Regions from separate parts of the Rossellomorea sp. ABR4_012 genome, predicted to be linked through region 2. Evidence: riboswitches for the same ligand, from Rfam matches in the RefSeq annotation. Region 2 holds a riboswitch; each other region holds the start of a gene.

The links. A riboswitch is a leader RNA that binds a small molecule or an ion and turns the genes downstream of it on or off. The one in region 2 is predicted to bind cyclic di-GMP.
Region 1: it holds a riboswitch for cyclic di-GMP, as region 2 does, so the genes downstream of both, ACXAFV_RS04090 (beta-ketoacyl synthase N-terminal-like domain-containing protein) here and ACXAFV_RS03100 (anti-repressor SinI family protein) in region 2, are expected to answer to the same signal.
Region 3: it holds a riboswitch for cyclic di-GMP, as region 2 does, so the genes downstream of both, ACXAFV_RS04465 (hypothetical protein) here and ACXAFV_RS03100 (anti-repressor SinI family protein) in region 2, are expected to answer to the same signal.
Region 4: it holds a riboswitch for cyclic di-GMP, as region 2 does, so the genes downstream of both, ACXAFV_RS00645 (EAL domain-containing protein) here and ACXAFV_RS03100 (anti-repressor SinI family protein) in region 2, are expected to answer to the same signal.

Annotation. Positions count from the first base shown of each region.
Region 1 covers NZ_JBSWVK010000001.1:822,375-827,448, forward strand. The annotation lists gene ACXAFV_RS04075 (pullulanase) at 1-144, shown strand, start outside; gene ACXAFV_RS04080 (acyltransferase) at 223-1,323, opposite strand; gene ACXAFV_RS04085 (SGNH/GDSL hydrolase family protein) at 2,032-2,844, shown strand; cyclic di-GMP riboswitch class I at 3,004-3,087, shown strand; gene ACXAFV_RS04090 (beta-ketoacyl synthase N-terminal-like domain-containing protein) at 3,454-4,629, shown strand; gene ACXAFV_RS04095 (putative bifunctional diguanylate cyclase/phosphodiesterase) at 4,676-5,074, shown strand, end outside.
Region 2 covers NZ_JBSWVK010000001.1:597,260-602,333, forward strand. The annotation lists gene ACXAFV_RS03080 (hypothetical protein) at 185-478, shown strand; gene ACXAFV_RS03085 (class D sortase) at 512-1,102, opposite strand; gene ACXAFV_RS03090 (helix-turn-helix domain-containing protein) at 1,099-1,440, opposite strand; gene ACXAFV_RS03095 (TasA family protein) at 1,672-2,328, shown strand; cyclic di-GMP riboswitch class I at 2,722-2,855, shown strand; gene ACXAFV_RS03100 (anti-repressor SinI family protein) at 2,890-3,024, shown strand; gene ACXAFV_RS03105 (helix-turn-helix domain-containing protein) at 3,055-3,375, opposite strand; gene ACXAFV_RS03110 (YwpF-like family protein) at 3,468-3,908, opposite strand; gene ACXAFV_RS03115 (single-stranded DNA-binding protein) at 4,169-4,543, shown strand; gene ACXAFV_RS03120 (hypothetical protein) at 4,562-4,735, shown strand.
Region 3 covers NZ_JBSWVK010000001.1:903,744-908,817, reverse strand. The annotation lists gene ACXAFV_RS04485 (response regulator transcription factor) at 1-203, opposite strand, end outside; gene ACXAFV_RS04480 (cytochrome c biogenesis CcdA family protein) at 216-929, opposite strand; gene ACXAFV_RS04475 (class I SAM-dependent methyltransferase) at 1,246-1,821, opposite strand; cyclic di-GMP riboswitch class I at 2,149-2,242, shown strand; gene ACXAFV_RS04470 (hypothetical protein) at 2,265-2,582, shown strand; gene ACXAFV_RS04465 (hypothetical protein) at 2,661-2,933, opposite strand; cyclic di-GMP riboswitch class I at 3,081-3,169, opposite strand; gene ACXAFV_RS04460 (murein hydrolase activator EnvC family protein) at 3,435-4,760, opposite strand; gene ftsX (permease-like cell division protein FtsX) at 4,799-5,074, opposite strand, start outside.
Region 4 covers NZ_JBSWVK010000001.1:129,092-134,165, reverse strand. The annotation lists partial or broken gene ACXAFV_RS00665 (GNAT family N-acetyltransferase) at 1-126, shown strand, start outside; gene ACXAFV_RS00660 (CAP domain-containing protein) at 170-955, opposite strand; gene ACXAFV_RS00655 (DmpA family aminopeptidase) at 1,398-2,450, shown strand; gene ACXAFV_RS00650 (DNA-3-methyladenine glycosylase) at 2,548-3,132, shown strand; cyclic di-GMP riboswitch class II at 3,241-3,322, shown strand; gene ACXAFV_RS00645 (EAL domain-containing protein) at 3,453-4,121, shown strand; gene ACXAFV_RS00640 (ABC transporter permease subunit) at 4,317-5,074, shown strand, end outside.

The DNA.
Region 1 (5,074 bases), 230 kb from region 2:
TTTAACCTGAAGAAAGACACTTTGACAATCGATCCATTGACGACAGTGGTAATTAAAGTCGATCAGAAAGATAAGTGGGAAGGTGAATTTTGGGATAAGTTCTGGGACTGGTTCGGTCGTTGGGACTGGTGGAAGCGGGGCTAGAGAATAGTTTCCTCGTCCAGTAAGTTCAAGGCCCGTCCCTCGTCGCTTTAAAGCGACGAGGGACGGGCCTGTTTGTTATTACTGCCCCATACTATATTCTCTGCGGTTTGCCGTTTCTTTCTTTTCGGCAGTTTTTAATTTAGGAACTGTAAGAATATATTGATTTAAAGGGAATAACTGAATGATTTTGACCACTCCGATTGTCGCTAGAAGGATAACTGCATACACGATAGGGAAAAGTGCCGTTTTCCATATGGATGCAGGGGCTATCTCCTGGAAGCAATAAATCACGAATGGGTGGGCTAAATAAATGGCCATTGATAAGGTACCTATTTTAGTGAGGGTATTATTCAGCCAATTGATTTTTGTCACAGTTTCCCCAATCCCAATGATAAATAAGGTGATGATTGGAATGTTGATCATATTGGTTGCTCTATTGGATGCTATTGCCCCCACTGTCTTATATTCCCATACAGCTGCCAGCGTGATCAGAATGACAGCTATTCCTAATAAGCCTTTATATTTTCTTGAGAACGATGCTAGCGGCTCCCAATAATATGCAAGGAACCCTCCAAAGATAAAGAAGAACATCCAATGTGGCAGAAAAGCTCGCTGTCCAAGGATTTCTCCAATGATTCCATCAAATTGCCCTGGTGTGAAAAGTTTTAAAAAATATAAGTTAATAAGGATAGAACACGCTAACAAAATAATCCAGTTCTTTTTAGAACGGATTAATTGCAAGAGTGGGAATAGCAGATAAAATTGAAAGACTATCGACATAAAGTATAAATGGTAAAAGGAATTCCCGGATAAGAAGTTCATTAGAAAGCGTTTTTCACCGACGTCAAAGGGATTTACACCTTCAACTGCATACATAAAACCTAAATAAAATATACTCCAAAATAAAAAAGGGAATCCGATTTTGGTAAATCTGCTAGTGGAAAACCTCTTAATATCAAAACCTCTGAAGCGAACTTGATAAAATAATAGAAACCCACTGATAAGTGCAAAAATAGGGGTTCCGAAGCGGCTTATCTGATTGATGAAATAAGTGAAATCATTGAACTGCTGCCCCTGTTGATAATAATAAGTAGCCGAGACATGAACAAAGACCACTAATAGACAAGCAATTGCTCTTAATATATGAATTTCAGCTATATGGCTGCGTTTTTTAGTCATTTTTGTCACATCCTTGGTGTAGTAAACTGAATTCCTCCTACATCTTATATGAAAAATTTAGTGAGTTCTCGTTTGTAATCTTACTTTAATGCAATAGTTGAATGGAGATAATATAAGAACCATAATCTATTAATTGTGGAAATTTTAAGGTTATCTCTCATACTTAAGGCTCGTACCCCCATAAGAATTATTCTGTTAAGCTCAAGTTAAATGACTTCTATATATCTCGTAAAAAGGTTTTGGAGAAAAAAGAAAAGGGAATAAAAAAGTAACAATTCGACGTATTAAGCTAAATGTTCTTATAAATTCCACCATGAAAATGACAATTTTCTTATAATAAACGGTTTATAATTGGACATATACGTTCTTCAGGTAACAAATTAAGTAGAATGGGGTGCTAGAGTTGTGAGAAATGAAAACGATTTCAGTTCCGGTTTGTATTGGGGCACTCTTATAAGTATTCCGTTGTGGCTTTCTTTTTTTGGCTGGGTAAAGATTGTTAAGGCATTTTTATAAAAAGCATTGTGACTTAGTAGTTAAATATTTTGAAGGGGTGACATAGAGTGAAAATTCTTTAAGTCACCCCTTTTGTGTAAAGAAACTAATATATTGTCGTAACTTTTAGAACCGTATCCTACATATATTTACAAATAATGTAATATATCTACTGTATCATGTCTGTATAGGTTATACGGATGGGGGATGAGAATGAAGAATGTATTGTTAATCTGTCTTTTTATCATCACGGTACACACATTGACAGCAGGTAAATTACATTGGGATAAGAGAGTAGGGGCGGTTCAGACAGACTCTGCTGCATCAACCGGGTTGAATGATCAAGAAAGGGAAAATGAGCAAGTTTCAGTTGAAAAAGTAGTAGATAGGGATAAACTAATGAAGTTAGATAGAGTGAATTACCTGCCGCCTGAACTTCAACAAAAATTCAGAGAAAAAACTAGCAGTAATGATCAACCCGTCTATCTGATGATTTTGGGGTCCTCCTCTACCTCGCAAAAGGTAGGTGCATGGGCAAAACAGCTGGAAAGTAAGCTGCATGAAATTTATGGAAAGTCGCTTGTAGAGGTTTCAATAAAAGAAATTGCTAACAAAACCTCTGATCAGGTAATCAACGAGAACATACATAAAGACTTGGCGGATCAGACCCCAGACATTCTGCTATTGGAACCATTTTTACTGTATGATAATGGAGAAATAAGTATATCGAACCGCTTAAAAAACCTTTCAACAATTATAGAAGTTTTTAAGGAACATAACCCTAACATCACAGTGATGATTCAACCTGCTAACCCTATTCATGGAGCCCGTCATTATCCAAATGAAGAACAAGATTTAGAAGACTATGCGATACAAAATAAATATATCTACTTGAATCATTGGGAGGCATGGCCGGATTATAACGATAAGGAAATAAAAGATTATCTAACGAATGAAAACTTACCGAATGATAAAGGAAATGGGGTTTGGGCAAAATACTTAATTGATTATTTTGTGAGAATGTAAAAGATAGCTTTAATCTGTGAAATATTCTTTTAAGAATATACAATTTATTTTTATGATTTTTATGATACTATCTAAAAGTAGTAAAATTGAATCATTCATAACTGTAGTTTATAGTTATATAGTATGTTATTGAAACTATTTAAAAACCATTCATAATTCGTACGATAATGGCAAAATCATTGAAAAATGATGACGCAAAACTATAGGGGCTAATGTCTATGACTATGCCAGCCAGCTTCCGAAAACGGACTCCTGCGATTTATGAAACAGAGGAGGAACATTATGAAGTTGAAAAAAGTATTGTCTCAATTTAAATTTTGGTGGCATTCTATAAGAGTGCACTACCATCAAGCATTATTTGATAGTTGTCTGGATTGCCGTCTCAAAAAGAAAATTCAACAAAAGATCATGTATCATGAAATGAAACTGAATAACTATTAGTTTATGGAAAGGCTCATAATGGGCCTTTTTTTTATTTTCTGCTCTACTGATATTTATGTAGTGTGTTTTTTGTCGAATTAACATAGATTATGTCTAATGATTTCCTTTATAATAATTGGTAACGGAAGAAATTATCGGTATGACCTACTATCATAAGGATGGATTCTATTGGACAGAATTGTAATTACCGGCTATGGGATAAAGGCTCCAGGCGCTTTAACTAAACATGATTTTCGCAGCGTGCTGGAGAATGGGATCTGTACCCAGTCTGTACTCAAAAGTAACAATGCTACGCACTCTAGTGTGATTTCGGGAATCATAGAAAACGATTTTACGATTATTAATGAAAAAAATTATAAGCGTTATCCCCGTTCGATCAGGCTGGCCCTGGCTGCTGCCGATGACGCAGTATCAATGGCTCAACTATCATGTGACCCTTATCAGGTGGCTGTCATCATGGGGACTTCTGCGGGGGCGATCCTAGAAATTGAGCAGTATGCATCCGTGGCCCTTGACTTGAAAAAGTATCCGATTCACGGGGTATCCATTGTTGATAACCATACCCTTTCATCTGCAATCGCGGCACATATAGGACTTAGAGGACCTGCTTTCACCATTACTACGGGGTGTACAGCCAGCTTGGATGCCGTGGTTTTGGCCAAATTATTATTAGAGTCCGGCCAAGTGAATGCTTGTATCATAGGGGGGACAGACGCACCTCTTGGACAGTGGAGTATTAACGGTTTCATCAAAACAAGAGCCATTGCTTCAAATGTCTCGGTCGAAAAGACTGGTGTCCCTTTTTCGACCGATCACCAAGGGTTCGTCCTTTCGGAAGGGGCAGGGGTTCTCGTTCTGGAACGTGAAGAGGATGCTATGAAGCAGGGGAAGAAAATCTATGGAAGCATAGAGCGTGTGTTATCAAGGAATGAGGGAACACCTATCCTAAAAACGGATGAATCAGGACAGGAAATGCTTTCTTTATACAAGGAGGTCATCAGGGACAAAGTCCCTTCTTATGTGAACAGTCAGTCTTTAGGCCTGCAGACAAATGACCGGATTGAAGGGTATATTCATAGAGAGTTATTCGGGAATATGGTGCCTCTGACCTCAATAAAGGGAATGACCGGTCACTCATTTGCTGCCATGGGCGCAATGCAAATCATCTCAGCTCTCCTTTCAATTGAGTATGGATTTATACCCCCGACTATCAAAACATCAGGGAAGGGATACGAGGATTTGCCCATTGTTTATAAAACCCGGTTTCAGCCAATCGAATCCGTGAGCATCACCACTCATGGTAACAGCGGGAATAATGCTTGTATTGTTATTGGGAAACCCTGAAACCGATTAAAAAGGAACAACTACTTGAATGAGGGGGGATCATCTTATGTTTTTTCTGTTTTTACTATTAGTTGCACTTATCCCTCTGGTTATCGGCATTTCAATTCTTAAAATGTTCAAGGGAAATAAGCTGTCAAAGGCACTATTTTTATTTTTACTATTGGCAACGTTATGGCAGATAGATGTATCAGTGTTGTTTGCTCATCATGTTTTAACCCAGCAAGCCATTGATTTTCTGTTTAGGCTATTTAGGATCGGTTCCATCATGTTATCTCCTACTCTATTCTTTGTGGCATTTATCATTTACCAGGAAGAGCTTGCGAACTTCCAAAACAGTAAATGGAATTACCTGATGAATAAAAAGGTGGTCATCTTCTATTACATCTGCAGTTTTGCCGTGTATTTAATAGGCTGGAGCCATAAAGGGATTCATTCTTATAGATTG
Region 2 (5,074 bases):
GTCACCCGCGGAAAGCGAAGTCTTGCACGGAAATCAACAGCGGTATTCAAAGGCGCATTTTTTTATTTATAAATTCCAAAAAACCATGCAAGTAAATCAAATTTCAGGGAAAGCTAACCACGAAAGACCACAAATATAGGTCTTACAACAAACAATCCATACGTGTAGAAAGGAGTCATACATCATGAACAAAAAATTAGTATCGATCCTTAGTGGGTCAGCATTGGCGGCCATGCTTCTTGTTGGGTGTAATATGAACGATCAGGAGCCTCCTCCGGAAGATAATGGCGTTGAAGAGAATGGAGACGTTAACGAAAATGGCGACATGAATGACGGCATGGACGATAACACGGAGCCTGAATCACAAGACAAAAACACTCCAAATGACAAAGATCCACAAAAAGATCAAAACACGCCTGAAGAAGAAGCTATTGAAGATGACATCGATATGCAGGATGCGGATAATAAGGACGAGTAATAAAAATGCGTAGAGGCTCTTGTGCTTCTACGCTTAATTTATTCTCCGGGCATTGATAATGTATCTTTCTTCTGTGCTAGAGAGGAATTCGAAGGGGTAGCAAGTTGAAAGAGTCAATATTTCATTTGGTGACGTTGACTCCAGAACGGATAAATCTGTTTCTTTAACCACGAACATTTCAAATACCTCATATTGATGTTGACCTGTGCTTAATTGTACCTCCAATAGATCACCCTTTTCGATTTCCCCCATGCTTTTAAAAACGGTATCTCGATGTCCTGCTAGAAAAATTCGATCTTTTTGTCCTGGCAACTTGGAATCTGAATAATGGCCTACCCCTTTTTCCAACTCCTCCTCCTCTGTACCTTCAATAATTGGCAGTTCCTTTTTTAATTTGGGGATTGTGAGGATACCCACTACATCACCTTGCAAAAATGAATAGGTAATTTCACTTGAATGATCTGTCTTATCATTTCCAATTGCCTTTACGATGTTAAGTGCATCTCCCAATGCTTTCTTTTCCTGTAGCTCTTGATTTATTATTTGATATCCGGAAATCCCCAATAACGCCCCGCCGCCAATCAGTAAGACAACACTTAAAAATTTTAAAAAATGAATTTTCACATGCTTTGCTCCTTTTTAAATTGGATAAATCGGATATAATCCAGAAAGTCTTGTTTGGTAAGCCCTTCTTCTATAGCTTTTTTAACTAACTGCAGCCATTCTTCATCGATAGAAAGACTTTCCGATTTGAATTCAAGTAATTGGCTGAGTGATATATTCAAGGTCTCAGCTAATTTTTGAAGAACCTGTATGCTGGGGTTTTTTTGCAATCCTCTCTCAATTGAGCTTATGTAGGACTTAGAGATTCCTGCTAAATGTGAGAGCTCATTGATCGTCATCCCCCTTTCTTCCCTGTAATGTTTTAAGACCTCACCTACCAATGCACTCAGCCCTTTCATAAATCAGATATATTCATTATATAGAACAAAGTGTAATTTATAAAAAACGAAAAAGTGAGCATTTAAGAGTTAATTCTATATAAAGAACGAAATAGTAGTAGAAAATCAATAAAATAAAGAAATTTAATCCTTTAAAAATAGAATCTAGTTTAATATACTGAAATCATAAGTTCTTTAAAAAGAACAATCGGAGAAATGCAGGAGGAAAAACATAATCAAAGGAGACTTAATATGAAGAAATTTAATAAAATCATTAGTATTTTTATCATTTTTTTGTTTTTGTTTACTCCTGATAATTTACAAGCAGAAGAGAACAGTAAAGTACAAGGAGATATAGATATCTCTATTAGTCCATCACCGGTTTTGTTCAATCTTACAAATGTTAAACCGGGGGATAAAATATCAAGAAAAATAACAATATCAAATAACGGGAAACAGGATTTCCGTTATCTTTTTTCTAACACATTTTTAAGAGGATCTGAAAAGTTCTACAATGAATTAATCTTGGAAATCAGTGATATGAAGGAAATTTTGGTAAAAGGAAAAGTTAAGGATTTCAAAACACTAGATCTTCGAGCTTTAGAAAGTAGTTCTTCTGAAACATTAGGAATTACCATAGAAATACCATATGAGCTTGGGAATGAATTTCAAGGGTTATCGACAGAATTTCAGTTCAGTTTTCTGGTGGAAGGACCCGATGGTGCAGTTACTCCAGTCGCTGGAGGAAATATCTTACCTGATACAGCAACTGAATATTTCAAATATTTATTGATGGGAAGTGTACTATTTATATTGGGAATATGCTTATACATGTTTACAAGGAGAAAGTTTGTATCAACAAAAATTAAACTCCCTGAAATTTCCCTTAAAGAAAGGAAAGAAGTATAGTATGTATAAAAAAATATGTACTCGCTGTAAAAGAGCATCCTTCAGCAGTTCGGAAACCGGTCAATGGATCTGTCCATCCTGTGGACATGATTTGACTAACCACTCTTTTTATAACTCCAACACTTTCCATAATATTAATGATAAAGTCCTTCCTTTGAAGAAAAAATTAGAAGCTTACCAAAATCAACTAAGTAGTAATTATTCGCAGTAATTCGACATAAGTATTCGTCGTTTCTTTTAACAAATAGCACATTATAGATAAAGTCGTTAAACTCCTGTCAAAAAACAACAAACTATGTAGGAAAAAAGTGTAAAAATAATTGTCAGAAAAGACAAAAAACAACAGTTTTAAAGGTTCATCGTTAGTATAATGGGTATAGTTCTAAGGGGCTAGTCAGACAAAGGCAAACCTATTGAAAAGTAGGGACGCAAAGTCACGGGTCTAAGGTAAGAAGATGTGAACAAATTGAAATCAACCTACATAGAAAAAATGCACATTGGACGACTAAGATGGCTGGATTGCCTGAAATACATATATGTATTTTGGGAGGAATGGTATTGATGAAGCGTGAACTTGATCTGGAATGGATTGAACTAGTGAAGCAGGCACTTGATGCAGGGATTTCAAAGAATGATATTAGAGAATATTTACAAAATCATAGCAAAAATGCAGCTGAAGAATATAAAATCGTATAATGTGAAAAGTCTTGCAGAGACTGCAAGACTTTATTTATTTCCTAATTTCCATTTATTAAATTCAATAAACTCACGGAACTGTTCCTTTGTAATACCAGAATCCATCGCTTCCTCAGCAATTTTGATCCATTCGCGATCGACTGCTGTGTTTTCGGATTCATCGTGTAATAATGCGTCCATCGAGATTCCCAAAGCGGCAGAAACCTTTTCTAAAAACTGTATGGATGGGTTTTGTTGAATGTTGCGCTCAATGGAGCTCAAATATGACTTGGCAACCCCAGCTTTTTCGGCCAGCTCTGTCATAGACATTCTCTTTTCCTGTCTATACTTTTTCACTCTCTCCCCAATCATTGTGGACACCTACCTATTGAATCGTATCGATAATCTTATTATAACAAACCGTCAACATCTACTCTATAAGAAGTTTACATATTCTCGTAAAATTAGACGCTCGGTTTTGATGTAACTGGAATGCGCGGCTTGGACACCATCTTCTCGCGGAATTCTTTCATCAATTCTTCACCGGAATATCCTTTTTGCAGCAAGTCGTCCAACAGTAGCTCGGCATACTCGTTGCGCTGCTTCTTTAATTTTCCTTCAAATAAAATACTCATCCGGCCGTTCATTTTCTTGATGCAGCGTATGGACGTCATGAAAGCGGCAGGATCATTGGCTTTATGGGAGATGACGACCTGGATTTCCAAATCCCCCTTTTGCTGCTGGGCCTTTTGAAAAAATTCAATGTGTTCTTGTGACATATACGTTTCGACAAGCCACGTACTCTTCTCATCCTCTTTATTGATGATCAAACCGTCCTCAATATCAAAATCCTGGAGTTCATCATTATCAACTACCTGCAGTGAAATCACTTTAAAAGTTTTCATGAACGAACATCTCCTATAAATAGGTTATTATTAAAAATTATATCACAGCGTAAAAAGAATCCATAATATCAAATTGTGTTAAAAAAGTCTGATTTCTGATATTTGGGCTTATTTTGCGTTGAAAATCGGAAATCTCCCTAGGCGAATTTGCCAAATTTGAGGCTGCTTAGGCTCTGAAATTCAGAAATTAACGATTTTACAAGCTTAGGAGGGGAGGGTAAGATGAAATTATTCCAAAGAGAAAGGAGTGAAGAACAAAGGTGATCAATCAAGTAACCCTGGTGGGAAGGCTGACCAAGGATCCCGAAGCGAGGAAAACGATGGAAGGCAGGTCGGTCCTCAATGTAACGGTTGCCGTCAACCGCCAGTTTAAAAACCAGCAGGGACAGGTGGAGACGGATTTCGTCATGTGCAAGATATGGAACAAGGCGGCCGATAACACGGAGAAATATTGCCGCAAAGGCTCGGTCGTCGGCATCACCGGCCGCATTCAAACCCGCAATTATGAAAATGATCAAGGAAAAAGGATCTATGTCACCGAGGTAGTGGCTGATTCGATACGATTCATGGATTCAAAGCCGCAGCCTGACAGAGAACAGCAGCCGGCGAAAGAACCGGTCGAACTGCCATTTTAAAAGAAGGGAGGGGCACATATGGCAACCCTGCAATCGCTGGAACAACGAATCGATCGACTAGAAAAACTGAATGAAGACCTGATCAAGAAAGTAGCACGTGCCAACGTCGAGAATTTCTACCTCTCACAACGGGTAACCGCACTCGAGCAAGGATATGAACACCCGAGTGCCATTCTGCAGACTACATCTTAAGGAACCTCGATTTCTCTCCAACTTAGAACCCTTCAAACGTACATCCTATTCGTAAATAATTTCTGTCCAACCTATAAGTGTTTGTCTCAAAGTCCAATTGTCATCATGTCACCGCGTCATCCCTCTAACATACCTCGTTAGAAATAGAATATCGTAAGGAAGTAGTGAAGTAGTTTTGTAAGTTCCCCAATATGTCTTCATGTAGGGTCGGTTTCCATTGGAGCCGGCTGTTTTTTTGTGGTTTTACAGAGAGAGGAGGAGAAAAGTTGGAGCTTGCTAGTTCAAAGACAAGGAAAAAGCAGCCTAGCCTCCATATATGAGCCATTCTGGGGAAATATG
Region 3 (5,074 bases), 310 kb from region 2:
CACAGCTCTTCGCCTTGAATTTCAGGCAGCATCAAATCGAGGATGGCAAAGCAGGGATCTTGCTCTCTGAACATACGCTTCCCTTCTTTACCATCAGCAGCTTCAAATACTTCATAGCCCTCTTTTTCAAGAAATATCTTGATCAGTTTCCGGATCTTTGCATCGTCTTCCACGACGAGGATGCTTTTATTCTGAACGTTCACGGCCATTTCCTCCTAGGTTGAAAAAAGACTGAATACGGAAAGATAAGCGGAGATTTGCTGCATTTTTCCGCTGAAAACGAGAAGCCCCAATGCGACCATCACGGCTCCATTGATTTTTGCCAGCTTCGGCAGGATCCTGTTTACCCTCTTCATGACCGTGAATGTTTTCGTGATCATGAGTGAGATGATGAGAAACGGAATGGCAAGCCCGATGGAATAGACCACCAGAAGCGTGATTCCCTGAGACAGCGTAGAGCTTGCACCTGCAAGTAAAAGGATCGAAGACAGCGTCAGCCCTACACAAGGCGACCACCCGCTCGCAAAGGCCATTCCAAGCAGGACCGACCCAAATGCTGTTCCTTTCTTCTTCGTTTCAAACTGCTTTCCGCCCTTCATCAGAAACGAAAACGAAATCCAGCCCATCATCTGCAAACCAAACACGATGATCAGAATCCCTGCGATTTGCTCTATGTACATGCGATACTCGGAGAACAACCCGCCGAGAAAGCTCGCCGATGCCCCCATTAAAATAAAGATAAACGAAAACCCTGCAATGAAGCCAAACGAAAGGGTAAGCACGATTCGTCTATCTACTTGGATCCGGCCGCCTTCAGCCTGCCCGCCGGTCAAATGACTTACATACGCCGGCAGCAGCGGAAACACACACGGCGAGAAAAACGACAGCGCCCCCGCAGCCAGGGCAAACCATATTGATACCTCTGCCATACATTGTTCACTCCTTTATACCAATAGTATGGCGGGGGAATGTTAATTTTTTGTTAAGGGGTGGGGATTTTTTGTTTGGGGGGTGGTATTGATGGGGATAGTTTTGGATTTTGGGGTGCCTGGTACGATTCGGTATTTTGAGCCAGGCTCATTTTTGCCGAATTGAGCCTGGCTCAGATTTTTGCACCTGTTACAGTTGATCTTACTTTTTCTGGTGGTGTGAACCTGGTACAGTTTTACTACCATGAACGGTGCCTGGCATAATTCGGACGATTTGAGCCAGGCACAAACACCTGGCACCAACAATTCAACCCTCTCATCCCTTACGCACAACAATATAATAAACAGCCGGATGCAGATGTCCTACTGTCGTCTCGTAACCGGCTGTCCCCAGCTGATGTGCCAGCTCTTCTGAAGGAATCCGTTCTTCAAGCGGAGGTCCCATTTCCGATTCCACCGCTTCCCAGTCAAGGATGAGCCATAGGCCGTCGTCTTTCAGCATGTCATTTAAATCTTGAAATACTTTGGTCAGATTCGGCACTTCATGCAGGACGAATGCAGATACAATCTTGTCCAGGGTGTTCTTGTTAAAACTTAAGTATTCCAATGAGGATTTTTCATACTCAATATTGGTTACATTCGCTTCTTTTGCACGGTGCTGCAGATATTCGAGCATCTCTTGCTGAAGGTCGACAGCATGTACCTTGGTATCTACCGACTTTGCAATTGGAAGTGTCAGGTAGCCGTTTCCGCATCCGAGATCGGCGACGAGGTCATCTTTATTCAGTTGAAGAAGCTCGAGTACTTTGTCCACCGGCACCATTTTCTTCCGCTTTGGGTCGAGCAGTTTTGATGCTTTGTGGTGTTCAAAAAGGTGGCCGTGTCCTTGCATGGTTGGTCCCTCCGTTTTATTGGTTAGTTTTTTTAAGTAACGACGTCTGTTGAGGCAGACTATCGACGAATGATTGTTTTTAAACTATTCTCTTCACTTTTACTGATATATAGACCATTTAAACAATAGTCGCTACATGTATCTGTACTAAGATACCCTCTTATGTATGTAAGTATGATGCTTTTCTTGCCACCTATCAAGTAGAATGACTTTGACGCAGTATCAGATTTGGTATTTTAGAACTATTACTTTATCTTCATTTACGATTAACAGTATAGAACAAGTAGTGGAAATGAAAGTAAGGTGGATTTCTTTTTGACAGGGTTCTGTTGAAAAAGGCAAACTTCCTGAAAAGGAAGGACGCAAAGCTTCGGGTCTAAGGGGGACAATGGACTGCCGCTAGGATAGCCGGGCCGCCAACAAAGGATAAAGGGGAAATCATAATGACTTTTGAAGAACTGCAAACGATTAAACGTCATATATGCAGGTTAAATGCATTGATTGAATTACGAAGCGATGAACAAAAGCATGCAGGAGAGTATATCCAGCTCATACGCTCTTTTTTACGAATTCAGCCTAAAGAAGCTTACTTGCCAATGATGGAAGTGATGACGGTGATCAAATATCAAAAGCCTACTATCTTCCAATTATTGAAGCACCAGGGTCAAAGGGACCCTCATTTTGAGTTCCTTACAAACATAACAATGGATATCCGTACAGCTGAAAAGAACCTGGAACAGTGGCTGTCAATGTCTGCATAATTGAGGATTGATCTTACCGAAGAATCTATATAAATAACAAAAAACCGGCAGTCAAAAGAAGAAGACATCCGGTTTTTATTATATAATCGCTCTCTCATCTGAACTGGCTTGTTGTGAACCCTTTAGTGCTTCTAAAATAAGCACCAAGTAAAATCCCGTGTTTCCGCCTCTGCGGTCAATCAGCTGGATATCGTCTACGATTTTCTTAACCTCTTCAAAGCCCAGCCTGCTTAACACCATATCGCTGATCTCTTCCGCTGTGTAGGAGCTGAAATTCTTTAAAGAGGAACGATTTCTCCTGCAAAAACTTCTCAATTGTCTTCTGACGTCAGAAATATATACTTGTTCCATCCTCTTATCTCCTTTCTTAATTCAGAACTACCTTGCCTGCCTGCAGTGACGCTGGGATCAAACCAATAAAAATGCCCGCCAAAAAGAATGGCGGGCAATAAATGAAGCTGACAAACGGCGACAGCGTTCATTTATCTTCCAATCCTTTTCGGTAACCCGGCGGTCATAGTTTTATGAAAACGTTAGATCCGTGGCTTTGCGTCCTAATCTTTCGAATTAGTTTGCCGTTATCGAAGGTTGATTTATAGTTCAAATGATACATATTATATTTCCTTAATAATACTATAGTACCAATAATTATCAGGATTTAAAAGAGTTTTGGTGTAAATATTTTCTTTTTCGACATTAATTTCATTATACATTATAACGTATGATTTGTAAGGGTCAGGAAGTATTCTTTTATGAATATTAAAGAATAGAAAAAGAAAAATTTTCTACACTTTTATCCAAAAAAATCCTGCCATAAACATATGGCAGGATTTTTTATAGAATACTATTCTATTAGAAATTAATATATTGGCGTGGGTTTACAGAGTTGGATTTCGATGCATTCCAAGAACCTGCATGAAGTTCAAAGTGTAAATGCTGTCCGAAGGAATAACCTGTGTTACCCATGTAACCGATTTGCTGTCCTTTATCTACAGGCTGGCCGCTGCTTACTGATGAAGAAGCCATATGCGCATACACTGTAGTGAAGGTTTTTCCGTTGATTGAGTGAGTGATGTACACAACGTTACCGTAGCTGGAGCTGTATTGGCTCTTGATGACATATCCGTCAGCTGCTGCAACGATCGGCACACTTCCGCGGGCAGCGACATCGATACCATAGTGGTAACGAGCTTTCCCGTTAAGAGTATCCCATCCATACTCAGTTGTAATCGTACCTGATGCAGGACTTGTCCAAGTCCCTGAGCTTACAGGTGTGCTTGGTGCCGGTGCAGAAGAACCTCCGCCACTGCTTGCAGATTGTGCTGCTGCGCGTTTCGCAGCCTCTGCTTCAGCTTGTCTCTTCTTCTCAAGTTCACGCTGGCGGGCAAGTTCTGCTAAACGTGCCTGCTCTGCCTGGATTTCTCCGCCGATTTGCTGTTCCATTTTAGCCAGTTCATTAGATTCTTTTTCCAGGTCCGCTTTCTCAACTTTAAGGGAAGCCTGCTGTTTTTCAAGCTGCTTGAATAGTTCTGCTTTTTGTGCTTTTTCGCTGTTTAAGTCTTGCTTTAATGTTTCCAGACTTGCTTTATCATTTTCTAATTGAGCTAGTTTACCTTCAACTTCTTGTTTCTTTTTCTCTAGTTCTTCCTGGTCTCTCTTTTGCTCGTCCATGATCTTTTTATCTGCACTCACAATTGTGTTTACTGCAGTGACCCGGTTGATGAAGTCGCTGAAGCTGTCCGCACCAAGAAGGACATCAAGATAATTTGCAGAGCCGCCTTTTTCCTGAATCGCACGTGCACGTTCTTTTAAAAGTTCATTACGCTCTTTGATTTTTTCTTCCAATGCTTTGATTTCTTCTTTAAGCTTATTGATTTCTGCATTTGTCTCATCAATTTCTTTCGCTTTTTCTGCGATTTTGTTTTCGGTATCTTTTATTTTTGCGTCAAATTCTGCAATTTTCGCTTTAATTTCTTGCTGTCTACTGATGTTTGCATTGATTTCTGATTCTTTCTTATCGATTTCACCGTTGATTTTATCTTTTTTAGAGGAAACCTCATCTTGTTTCTTTTTTAGATCCTCTACAGAGGTAGCGTTAGCCGGTGTTCCCACTGCTGGAAAACTCCCGATTGTTAATGCTGCTGCAATAGCTAATGACATAAAATACTTCTTGTTCAAGCGGCATGCTCCTTTCAGCTTCTATCAACCTATCAATTTTAGACTCTCAAGAATTTACGTACAGACATGAAGCTTCCCCAAGCGCCGATCAAGCATCCCATTAATAGGATCAAGCCGTTTACTTGGTAGATGAATGGGGTAAAGTCCAATATCTGTATAAAATGATTTTGAAGTTTTGGTTTTATAAAGTCGTAAGCATAGTAATAACCTGTTGTAACAAGAGCGATCGGGATAATAGAACCTAAAACACCAAGCCATAGCCCTTCTAACACGAATGGCCAGCGGACGAACCAGTTGGTTGCACCCACGAGTTT
Region 4 (5,074 bases), 470 kb from region 2:
GAGATGAAAGAGATGGATCATGATGAAGTCCGTTTGAATGTCTATAGCAGCAATGAACAAGCGATAAAGCTTTATGAAAAATTGGGATTCCTGGATCTAAATAAATTTATGAAGCTGGACTTGTAAAAAAAGAAGGACACGATTCAAATCGGTCCTTCTTTTTATGGAATTATTTTGCGATGAACATCTGTGTCCAGTAAATCCCTTGGCTATTGTCTTTTGCTATTCCGACACCTATATGTGTCAATTGCCCATTCAGGATGTTTTTGCGGTGACCCGGGCTGTTCATCCAAGCGTCTACAACTGACTGAGGTGATTCCTGTCCAACTGCAATGTTTTCCGCTGCAGATGAATATTGGATCCCGAAGTTTTGCATCATTTCAAATGGAGATCCGTATGTCGGGGAAGTATGTGAAAAATAATCCTTATCTTTCATATCCTCTGATTTCATTTCAGCTACATTGGATAGTTCGCCGTCTGCTTTTAAAGCACCAAGTCCATTCTTTTTACGTTCCTGGTTTGTTAAATCGATTACCTGTTTCACAAACCCGCTTGCTTCTGAAGGTTGAGCTTTTTCCTGAGGCTGATTTGCCGGTGGCTCGGGTTGTGCGGTATTTGGTTCTTCAGCTTTTTTATCCTCGTCAGGAGTGAACGCTTCACCCGGATCTAAATGTGTAAACTCGCGTAATTGTCCATTTGGATCAAGCGGGGCCATAAAACGGTGAAGAGCAGTTTGATTACGATCATTTACATCAAACCCGCCCATGTCCGCCATTCTGTTGCGATCTCGATCTAAGTCGGTTCGAGGTTTATCAGCATTCCCGTAGCTAACAGGATCATAGGTCACGTCTTGGGTACCTGTGAGGTTATCATTCCCATTATTTGTGTTACATGCAGTTAAGAGCATTAAGGGAATGATCGTACATATGCTTAACAATCTAAGATGTTTTTTCAATTTTATATCCTCCAATTGGTTTATGGTGCATTCTCCCTGCCGAAATTGGCCAGGATTGATGACAGTTATTAATATTTGCACCTTCTGCAGGCGATATCCTCTGAAATATGTGGGAGAATTGGGGAGTGCGATAGGTAGAAGTGTTGATAAGGTGTCTTGAGATGGTGCCTGGCTCAAAAAGGCTAATTTGAGCCAGGCACAAATCGGTGGAATTGAGCCAGGCACAAATCGGTGGAATTGAACCAGGCACAAATCGGTGGAATTGAACCAGGCACAAATCGGTGGAATTGAGCCGCACAAATCGATGGAATTGAGCCAGGCACAAATCGGTGGAATTGAGCCAGGCACCAGAAGAAGATCAATATTGCCGCTGCAAAAAAGGTAATAATATGTTCAGAATCGAATTGTAAAAGTAACATGTCATAAAGGAGTGTTCGCTTTAATGGTAAGAAAAAGATTGCGTGACCTGGGAGTGGAGATTGGTTCTTATTCTTGCGGGCAAGCTAACAGCATCACTGATATTAAAGGTGTTAAAGTGGGGCATCAGACACTTTATTATGAAAAAAACGGGGAAACGGTACGTACAGGTGTGACGGCTGTTTTGCCCCATGAAGGAAATATTTTCAGGGAAAAAGTGTACGCTGCCAGCCATGTGATCAACGGATTCGGTAAGACGGCGGGGACGATACAAATCGAGGAACTGGGTGTGTTGGAAAGTCCAATCATGCTGACCAATACACTTTCTGTCGGGGATGTCATGAAGGGGACGGTCCAATATTTAATGGAGGAATGCCCGGAGATTGGAGATACAACAGGGACGGTCAATGTGTTTGTCGGGGAGTGCAATGATGGGTATCTGAATGACATCAGGGGGCTCCATGTGACCCCTGAAGATGCGAAAGAAGCAATACATAAAGCTCACTCGGAATTGGTTGAAGAAGGGTGTGCAGGCGCAGGAACTGGAATGCTATGTCTAGGATATAAGGGAGGCATTGGGACAAGTTCACGGCAGCACAGATTTAGCGAAGAGCTATATTCGGTAGGTGCGCTTGTGGTAACGAATTTCGGCAGACGCAGTGATTTGCGCATCCCTGTGGAAGTTGAAAAGGAAGAGGGTGAGGTTCCTGATGGATCCATTATGATTATTTTGGCAACAGATGCTCCGATGAATGAAAGGCAGCTTAAGCGGCTGGCTAAGCGGGCGTCATTCGGCCTTTCAAGGACCGGTTCTTATGCGGCCCACGGAAGCGGTGATATTGTCCTTGCGTTTTCCACAGCCCACAAGGTGCCGCATCAACCATCTGAAGACAATACATTAACATACTCGTTCATTAAAGAAGATGGTGAGATTATTTCAACACTTTTTGAAATGGCTGTTGATAGTGTCGAGGAAGCAATATGGAATGCCTTGGCTAAAGCGGAAACGACGACAGGAAGAAATGACCGGAGAGTGGAAGCCATTCCATTGGAGCGACTGACCTGTTTAAGGAGATAATGAAAAAGGAAAGCAAAGTCTTGCCATCATAAAAGGTTTTTTCCTCCAGGAAAAGAGGAAATATAAAAGGAAGGATTACGTAAGGGATGTGAAAAAGATGAACTACACACCTTTGCCTCTCTCTTTTTACGAACTGCCCACCTTAGATCTTGCTCAATCACTTTTAGGGTGTGTGCTCGTAAAAGAAACCGAGGAAGGAATCGCTTCAGGCTACATCGTGGAAACTGAAGCTTATCTGGGTCCCGAAGACAGGGCCGCCCACAGCTTTGGAAATCGCCGGACAAAGCGGACGGAAATCATGTTCCATGAAGCGGGCCGGGTATATACATATTTGATGCATACTCATTGCCTCGTCAATGTGGTATCCGCTGGAGTCGGGGTGCCGAACGCTATTTTAATCAGGGCGGTCGAACCGTTGGAGGGCCTGGAGTTAATGAAAGAAAGAAGAAAAGGCCATCCGATGAAAAACTGGACGAGCGGTCCAGGTAAATTGACGAAAGCTTTAGGGATTACCATGGAGGACTATGGGAGGTTCTATACTGAACCGCCGCTTATCATCGCGGAGGGGTATACCCCTCCCGAAATTGCTTCCGGTAAAAGAATCGGCATCGATAACACAGGGGAAGCAAGGGATTATCCATGGCGCTACTGGGTTAAAGGGAACCTTTATATTTCCAGATAGCACAACAGATTCTAAATTTTCAAATAAATAATGAAAAAATACTCCCAATGTACTAGTTTTATGGTATATTTTACTTATTAAGATTGTTTTCTACATAAAATGATAAATTTCGCATTGGGAGCTGTGAACCTGAATGATAGATGGGCGCTTACATTCAGGGGAGCTAGTAGCGCAACCGACCACATACGAACGTAATCCAAGCGTTCTTTCATGTGGTTTTTTTATTTAAGAAAAAGAGTTCTGTTCCAAAAACATACGATAAAGAGAGTACAGGGGTTTTATGAATATATTTACGATTTTTCAAGAGGACTTTATTTATCATGATTATCAGCCTTTATACACAATTGATCGCTGTCTATCGCTTTACGGATATGAAGCGCTGCTCAGGAATACACATCAGGAGAATCCAGAGACGCTTTTTGACAGCAATGAGGGCTAACATATTGTATAAGCTTGATACCTTATCGATTTCAAAAGCAATCGAGGGATTCTTGCATAATCGGAATCAAAACGGAAAACTGTTCTTGAATGTGTATGTGACCACGATCTTACATCCAAGCTTTCATAGATATTTCGACTATCTCATGGAGACCTACCCTCAACTTCAAGGGCGCCTTGTTTTCGAGCTGAATGAATCAACTTCAGATGAGCTCTGGCAGAATCCGTTATTGCTGAAGGCTCTAAAGAATCTAAAACAATACAATGTTTTATATGCCATTGATGATTTCGGGCAAGGAACAGCCTCTATAAAAAAGTCCATAGAATTTGAACCTGACATTATCAAGCTTGATCGATACTTTGCAAAAAATCTTGCTGAGAGTGAAAGGAAACAGCGTTTTATCTCTTTCTTTAATCAATTTTACGGAAGCGATACACTCATCATTTTAGAAGGAATTGAACAGGAAGAAGATATGCTTGTGGCCAAGCAACTTGGCATCACAATCGGGCAGGGCTATTTTCTGGGCCGTCCGAGTCAGCTGCTGGCATAAATAAGGAAGATCGGGATGCTTAGTCACCATCATGACTGAGTGTCCTGATTTTTTTATATGCTTAAAAGTTTTTATTGCTGTGTCTCAATGAGCCGTTCCGCTATTTATTTGATACTGAATTGTTAAAATTGAAATAAAATTGAAAAAATTTACATTATCCATTAAACTGAAGAAAAAGATAAAAAGGGGATTACTATGAGATTTTTGAGGTTTCCACTAAAATTCGTGTTCTATTATTTTCTTGGTTTTCTAGGGATCATTGCCATCAGCGTTGCCCCTCAAGCCATGAGAGAAAGGGGACTGTATAACTTTATCGGGTACTCCGAAGAAGTGATTAAGTTTTTCTTTGCGTTTTGGGATAAAGAAAATTGGAGTTATTCATATAAAGGATATACGGAACATTTCATGGATATGCTTTGGGGCCCTTATCTGTATTCTTTGCAAGTATTAGGCGGGGCCTTGGCAATCGGACTTGGATTCGGGCTTATTTTGACTATCATTACGGTATTTCTTCCCCGTTGGTTATCATCACCTCTAAAGAAACTGTTGAACCTCCTGGAAACTGTTCCGGATCTTATGTTTGCTTTCATGCTCCAGTTGTTCATTGTCTTCGTCTTTAAAAAATTCGGCTTCGAGCTCATGCAGTTTACGGAACTGGGAGATGAAAAAGTCTATCTTGCACCCATGATTACCCTCTCGATCATCCCGATGATCTCGTTCTTTCGTATTCTTCTTCTGATAACAGAAGAAGAACTCTTAAAGCCTCATATTGAATTTGCTCAGAGTAAAGGCATGTCCAAGGGAAAAATCCTGTTGTCCCATGTATCTAAAAATATTTCACCAAGCCTTTTTTATCATGGAAAAATCATCATTTGGGGAATGCTTTCAAGCTTATTTGTCATTGAAACCATTTTTAATATGAGAGGAATCACATACTATATCGTGCAGGATTT